2 regions of the Anoxybacillus sp. PDR2 genome follow, and region 1 is predicted to be linked to the other one. Evidence: riboswitches for the same ligand, from Rfam matches in the RefSeq annotation. Region 1 holds a riboswitch; the other holds the start of a gene.

Region 1 (3,565 bases):
TGAATCATCGTTCCCATTGCTCCATCCATTACTAAAATTTTCTTTTTCAGCTGATTATACAGTTGGCTAGCCATGATGAAGTACCTTCCTTTCTGAAATCGAACGTTCTTTTTCTTGAATATAGCGGACGAGCTCGACTGTCATTTCATAGCGCAAAAACGGCGTAATTAAATAAATGCCGCGAAATAAATCAAAAGCCGCATCGATGAGCGATTTGGCGATGGCAATTCCTTCTCTCGACGATTGAATCGGATCATGGGCGCAAGCCGCCATTCGGGAACGAATATCGTCCGATAACGTGATTCCCGGTACTTCGTGATGCAGAAAGTCGGCGTTACGTGCGCTTGTAAGCGGCATAATACCGATATAAATCGGCGCTTCAAGATGTTTCGTTGCCTCGTATACCTCTTCGATTTTTTGTTCGGAATAGAGCGGCTGCGAAATAAAGTAGTGGGCGCCGCACTGAATCTTTTTCTCAAGCCGCTGCACCGCTTTATCTAAATAACGGACATTCGGATTGAAGGCCGCAGCGATAGAGAAGTTGGTTTTTTGCCCAAGCGGCTGACCGGAGTAGGAAATCCCTTCATTAAATTGGCGAATCAGCTGAATTAAATCAAATGATGACAAATCATACACAGATGTTGCGCCAGGAAATTCGCCGATTTTGGATGGATCTCCGGTGACAGCAAGTACATCCGTAATGCCAAGTGTATGCAATCCCATTAAATGAGATTGCAGACCAATCAGATTGCGGTCGCGGCATGTAATGTGGATCAGCGGACGGATGCCTAGCTGTTGCTTAATAAGGGTTCCGAGCGCGACATTGCTGATGCGCGGAGTAGCTAAAGAATTATCAGCCAGTGTTAGGGCATCAATATTCGTTTCTTTGAGCGCTTTCGCTCCTTCCAAAAATTTTCCGATGCCCAGCTTTTTCGGCGGATCTAATTCAACAAGGACCGACCGCCGTTTTTTTACGATATCTTCTAAAGGCGGTTCAGATTTTGGCTCTGCTGATGGAATCGAGATGTTTGCTTGCTGCTGTTTCACTTGTTTCGTTTGAATGGGCGTGCGATCAATCAAGGCTTGTGCCATCGCCGCAATATGTTTAGGAGTCGTTCCGCAGCAGCCGCCGATCAGGCGGACGCCTTGTTCGCGAAAGGAGAGAGCCGTTTCCTTAAAATATTCGGCGTTTGTTTCATAAACAAGGCGGCCGTCGCGATAATCTGGAAGGCTAGCATTCGGATAAGCGGAAAGGAATGCGGTGCTGGGAAGCGGCACGGCTTCAAGAGAACGAATCATATGATACGGACCAAGATGGCAATTTAATCCAACTACATCGGCCCCCAATTGTTCCAATTGGGAAAGCGCATCGCTGAGCGGAGTCCCGTCTTGCAGCACGCCAACACCGTGAAGGGTCACATGGGCGATAATCGGTAATGTTGTTTCTTTTCGGGCGATGGCGAGCACCGTTTGAAGCTCCTCTAAGTCGTAATAGGTTTCAAGCAGAATTCCATCTACTTCTTCGTGCAAAAGCACGTACAACTGCTCCCGAAACGTCCGTTTCACTTCTTCAAGAGTGATGGCGCTTTTCTTGAATGTGCGAAGACCGCCGATGGTTCCAAGAACATAGGCACGGCCTGAGGCCGCTTGTTTCGCTAGCTTTACAGCTGCGCGGTTGATTTCTTTTACATCGTCCTCCAATCCATAGCGTGCTAGCTTCATATAGTTTGCGCCATATGTATTGGTTTGAATGACTTCTGCGCCAGCGTCAAGATAAGCTTCATGAATATGGATAATATCTTCTGGTTTGGAGAGATTCAATTCTTCAAAACATCGGTCAATTCCATGGGAGTATAATAAAGTTCCCATCGCCCCATCGGCGATGATGATTCGTTTCTGCAATTCTTCTAAAAATCCCATGCGTATCACTCCTTCGTCTTCTTAAAAAATAAAAAAAGCCTTCTAAAAATAAGAAGAAGACTTTGTGTTGCTCCTTCTTATCTTCCAAGCATCAAGCCTGTCTGGAATTAGCACCTTGACATACGGTCAGGTTGCTGAGAGTTCACAGGGCCAGTCCCTCCCTCTCTCTTGATAAGAAAAATGAGTATGCAATTTTCAATCAATACGTTATTTATAATTTAAATAATTTTTAGAAAATATTCAACTGCAAATTTTGATTATTTTTTAGATGGAACGGATCAGCGCTCAAAAGGCGACGATCAGGCAAAGTTTGTGGACTTACGCCGGGAAATCTATAGTTCGCATTTTGGTTATAAAAACAGCCTAATTCGGAGGAATTAGGCTGTTAAAACGAAGCGCACAAACCCCTATCGATAGTTGACAAATTGTACATCAATCGGCAAATCAGCTTCACGGATCGCTGTGATCACTTTTTGCAGATCATCTTTGCTTTTGCCGCTGACGCGGATTTGATCTTCTTGAACTTGGCTTTTTACTTTTAAGCCTGTGTTTTTAATAATCGTATTAATTTTTTTCGCATGATCTTTGTCAATGCCTTGAACAAGGCTGGCACGTTGACGGACCGTTCCTCCTGAGGCTGGTTCTATTTTTCCGTATTGAATATTTTTGATAGAGACCCCGCGCTTAATCAGTTTGCCGATTAATACATCTTTCAATTGCTCAAGTTTGAATTCATCGTCAGAAACGAGGATCAGTTCGTCTTTTTCTAAGGAAATGTCACTTTTGCTTCCCTTGAAATCGTAGCGGTTTTGAATCTCCTTCATGGCGATATGAATGGCGTTAGTAACTTCAGATAAATCTACTTTGGATACGATATCAAATGAGCTTTCTTTTGACATATATTACCTCCAGTAAAATTTGGTCATTTCGTTCTTATTATAGTAAAATGTAGCATGATAAACAATAAAAAGGAAGATGCATCCATGAAACAACTTATACCAGGAGAAATAAGAACATTAACCGTAAAGCGGGAGGTTCCGTTTGGCTGGTTTTTAGCGAGCGGTCAGGAAGAAGTGTTGCTTCATCAAGCGGAGATAGACCGTCCACTTGCAATCGGAGAAGAGGTCCATGTCTTTTTATATCACGACCATCAAGGACGGTTGAGCGCTACAATGAAATCACCCAAAATAACAAAGGATACATATCATTGGGTGGAGGTGGTTGATGTTGTTCCAAAGCTCGGTGTTTTTGTTGACATTGGCATATCAAAAGATGTGCTTGTGTCTAGCGATGATTTGCCTCCTCTTTTGTCACTATGGCCACAGCGAGGGGATCAGTTATATTGTTCGTTAAAGACAGATCGGAAAGGGCGCTTGTTGGCTAACTTGGCGGATGAGGAAACAATCCGGCAGCTTGCTACGAAAGCTTCGGAGTCCGTCTTTAATCAAAATGTGCGCGGTCGCATATATCGTGTGATCAAAGCTGGAGCGTCTATGATCTCAGATGTGGGTTATATCGGTTTTATCCACGAATCTCAACGCAGGAGAGAACCGCGTCTTGGCGAAGTGGTCGAAGGGCGTGTCATCGCTGTCAAAGAAGACGGTACAATGAATGTGTCGCTGCTGCCGCGCAAGCACGAAAGCAT
Region 2 (3,565 bases), 300 kb from region 1:
CTCATTTTCATTCCTCCTAAAATATAGTAAATAGGGCCGCTATGGTTAGCGAGCGTTGTTAACGATTGATATCGCTTGTGTTTATAAAAGCGATAGGATAACTGTGATTTAATGTTAAATTCCTTCGCCATGTTCGTGCAAAGATCGCTTTTCTTCTGTTACTGTTTTTTTGAGACTGATGATTCCTAGGGTGGACAGAAAGACGCTAAAAATAGCAATAAACGTGTAAATATCGCTGTCCAGCAGTAATTTCACAAGACTATAAGCGATAACAAGAGAAAAAATAGGTGAAACAACCCAAACCTTTAACAGCTGAATAACAATTCGTTTTTGCCAAATGTACGTTCCTGTTTTGGCTGTTCCGATTCCGATAATAGCGGATGTGGTAATCTGCGTTAATGGAACTGGCAGACCGAAAAGGGAAGAAAGAATAACAAGGATGGCTCCTGTTCCTGAGATCGCGCATCCTTCAAACGGAGAAAAATGAATAATTTTTTTCCCGTTCGTTTCAAGCACGCGCCCGCCCAGTAAAACGGCTCCTAATGCTACAAATAAGCCGCCAAAAAAAGTGCCGGAATTCACTGAGATCAAATTGGCGCCGACGAGAGGGCCGACAGCGTTGGCCACGTTGTTCATTCCAGCTGAAAAAGCTTCAAAAAAGCCAGTCACAATTAACAAGGACATCAGGCTTTTTTTCCACATGCCCTGTTCAATGTAGGGATGTTTTTCTTTAAGCCGCAAAAACCATTTTCCAACGATAAAGGTAAAAGTAAAGGCGATGACTGGAATGATGATCCAAATGGAAACAATAAATAGAAGTTTAGAAAGATATAACGTTTGATAAGCCATGCCGGCACCGACGACAGCACCAACCGTAATTTCGCTTGTTGATAGTGGAATTCCTATCATGTTGGCCGCAAATAAGGAAATAGTCGAAGCTGCTAGAATAATCGTGACAATTTTAATCGTTAAAATGGACGAAGGGATGATGCCAGAACCAATTGTTTTCACGACTTCTCCTCCGCCAAGACTCCCTAGAAAAACACCGAGACCACAAAGAAGGAGGGCGATGGATTTCCGCTGAATGGCTCCTGAGCCATAGGCTACTCCCATCGCTGCGGCTGCTCCGCTAGCTCCGATATTCATGGCGAAAAAGAAGGAGACGGCAAAAGCAACGGCTAAAAGCATGTATGCCCCTCCTTATGATTCATGGAGGCCGCATTCGACTTTTCCGCGCCCAGCCCATCTGCCTGAACGCAAATCATTTGCATCAAGCGCAGGAGATGTGCACGGCTCACAGCCAATGCTTGGGTAGCCTTTATCATGAAGCTCGTTGTATGGCAGCTGATGTTTATAGACATAGTTCCATACGTCTTTCCAAGTCCAGTGAATCAGCGGACATATTTTAATAGATTGAAATTTTGGGTCTTTATTCAGAAATTCCACATGTCTCCGTGTGGAAGACTGCTCACGGCGCAATCCAGAAATCCAGGCTGGCACACCTGTCAAGACTTCGCGCAGCGGGATAATTTTGCGAATTTCACAGCAGCGATTTGGCTCCTGCACCCATAGTTGCTCTCCCATTTGTTCTGCCTGCTCTTCTAGCGATAGGCGCGGCTTTTTCATTACAATGCGAAGCGAAGGATATTTTTTTTGAACTTTTTCAATCGTTTCGTATGTTTCGCGAAAATGGAGACCCGTATCGAGAAAAACAACGGTTGCGTCCGGTTTAACTTTAGAGATTAGATCGATTAAGACGATGCCCTCAATACCGAAGCTACAGGCATAAACAACCTCATCTCCATAATGCTCATAAGCCCATCGAATAACATCTAAGGCTCCTTTTGTTTCATTGTCAATTGAGAAGAATGGCATTTCTCCATTCCATGTGTCATAAGTCAGCAAGGTTGTTTCCTCCTTTATTTGGTGGTAAAAAAAGACAGTTTTCACCTTGCTCTGTACGATAGAAGGGAAAACCGCCTCTAGTTTGTCTAGTCAGCGCGCCTTATTATTTAATTCTTATCTTTTCGTTTTTTTCAAGTTGAATCACTTTGCCGTCTTGGATCACAAGCGTGATCGTGCCAAATTTCATTGACTGCAGCATTTCTTGTATTCTAGTAAAAATGGCAGCGATTTGCTGTTCATTTCCCATTGCGATTCCTCCTTAGTGTCAATAAATAAAAAAGCTTTCCATTTCGGAAAGACAAAGGAGGCTGCCTATTTCACCTTATCTCCCAAAATGGTTCCCATTTGGATGGACGTAGCACCTTGCTTCATGAATTTGAAGTAGGTTGCCGGGGTTCATTGGGCCAGTTCCCTCCCCCACTCTTGATAAGTATGTAATTGACTAAAATTTTAACATAATTCGAATAAATGTCAACCCGAGTTTTTCGATAGGAATTTATTTTTTCATTTTAACATTATTTGTCGAGAAGTCTCCTATCTCTTAATGAAGTGCTGGTCGGGGAGGTTCATTCATGTGATGGGGAATATAGAATGAAAAGGGATAACATCATATAGATCGTTATGAAAATGGGAAAAGATAGGAAGGGAGAAGAGGGGGAGGCCATTTTTCAAAATGGTTCCATTTTACTTCCCGCGATTAGCTGCGATCTTTGTTTGCTAAGCGGGGTCTGCGGGGGAATATGCCTAAAAGAATGACAGACAACGACCATTTGGACATTGTCTGTCACCTAAAAAGCTGACGAGGCGCCTTTTTATAGAAAAAACGGAGCAGGCGCGGACACCGCTTCCAGCATGGAAAAGCCTCTATCTTGTTTCGTTATCGTTTGCGTAAATTTCCAAGCTCTTCGACAATGGCTTGCATTTCATTAGGGCTGAAGGAGCTTTTTCTCATGACCATTTCATAAAGATCTCTTAACTCCTCATATAGCGTTTCGTCAAAATGGGATGACTTCATCACATCAAAGTTGAGAACCTTCAGCTTTTCCTTTATTTTTTCAATCATGTATTCCATATTTTCAAGAGATTTTTGCGATAAATCCAAAAGTCTCATCCTTTCTGAATTTGATGGATAGAGTCATTGTACCATATGGAAGGAATGAAAGAATATACATGTATACTGTTATTTTGTTTATAATGGATAGCGAAGGGAGATGTGTTGTGATGATTAAAGTGTTATTTGTTTGTCTTGGGAATATTTGCCGATCACCAATGGCTGAAGCCATTTTTCGCGACTTGGTCAAAAAAGAAGGGCTTGAAGATCAAATTATGATCGATTCGGCGGGAACGGGGAATTGGCATATCGGCAATCCGCCTCATGAAGGAACGCAAAGCATTTTAACAAAGAAGGGAATTGATTTTTCAGGAATTCGGGCAAGACAAATTGGCGAAGAGGATTTGCGGATGTTTGACTATATTATTGCGATGGATGTCGAAAACATGGAGGATTTAAAGCGCTTGGCTGGATATAATAAAGCTGGCTTTGTTGGCCGTTTACTTGATTTTGTTCCAGACAGCGATATAGCTGATGTACCGGATCCTTATTATACAGGTAATTTTACCGAAGTGTACGAGCTAATCCAAAAGGGCTGCCGGCATTTGC

Evidence for each region. A riboswitch is a leader RNA that binds a small molecule or an ion and turns the genes downstream of it on or off. The one in region 1 is predicted to bind S-adenosylmethionine.
Region 2: linked by a shared signal. The riboswitch ahead of GRQ40_RS02575 (YezD family protein) and the one ahead of GRQ40_RS04030 (bifunctional homocysteine S-methyltransferase/methylenetetrahydrofolate reductase) in region 1 are both predicted to bind S-adenosylmethionine.

Annotation. Positions count from the first base shown of each region.
Region 1 is NZ_CP047158.1:831,813-835,377, forward strand. It holds gene metH (methionine synthase) at 1-74, opposite strand, end outside; gene GRQ40_RS04030 (bifunctional homocysteine S-methyltransferase/methylenetetrahydrofolate reductase) at 67-1,920, opposite strand; SAM riboswitch class I at 1,995-2,098, opposite strand; gene GRQ40_RS04035 (YajQ family cyclic di-GMP-binding protein) at 2,328-2,819, opposite strand; gene GRQ40_RS04040 (CvfB family protein) at 2,904-3,565, shown strand, end outside.
Region 2 is NZ_CP047158.1:530,947-534,511, forward strand. It holds gene sat (sulfate adenylyltransferase) at 1-5, opposite strand, end outside; gene GRQ40_RS02565 (sulfate permease) at 115-1,188, opposite strand; gene GRQ40_RS02570 (phosphoadenylyl-sulfate reductase) at 1,201-1,905, opposite strand; gene GRQ40_RS02575 (YezD family protein) at 2,009-2,152, opposite strand; SAM riboswitch class I at 2,225-2,338, opposite strand; gene GRQ40_RS02580 (DUF1128 domain-containing protein) at 2,783-3,007, opposite strand; gene GRQ40_RS02585 (low molecular weight protein-tyrosine-phosphatase) at 3,127-3,565, shown strand, end outside.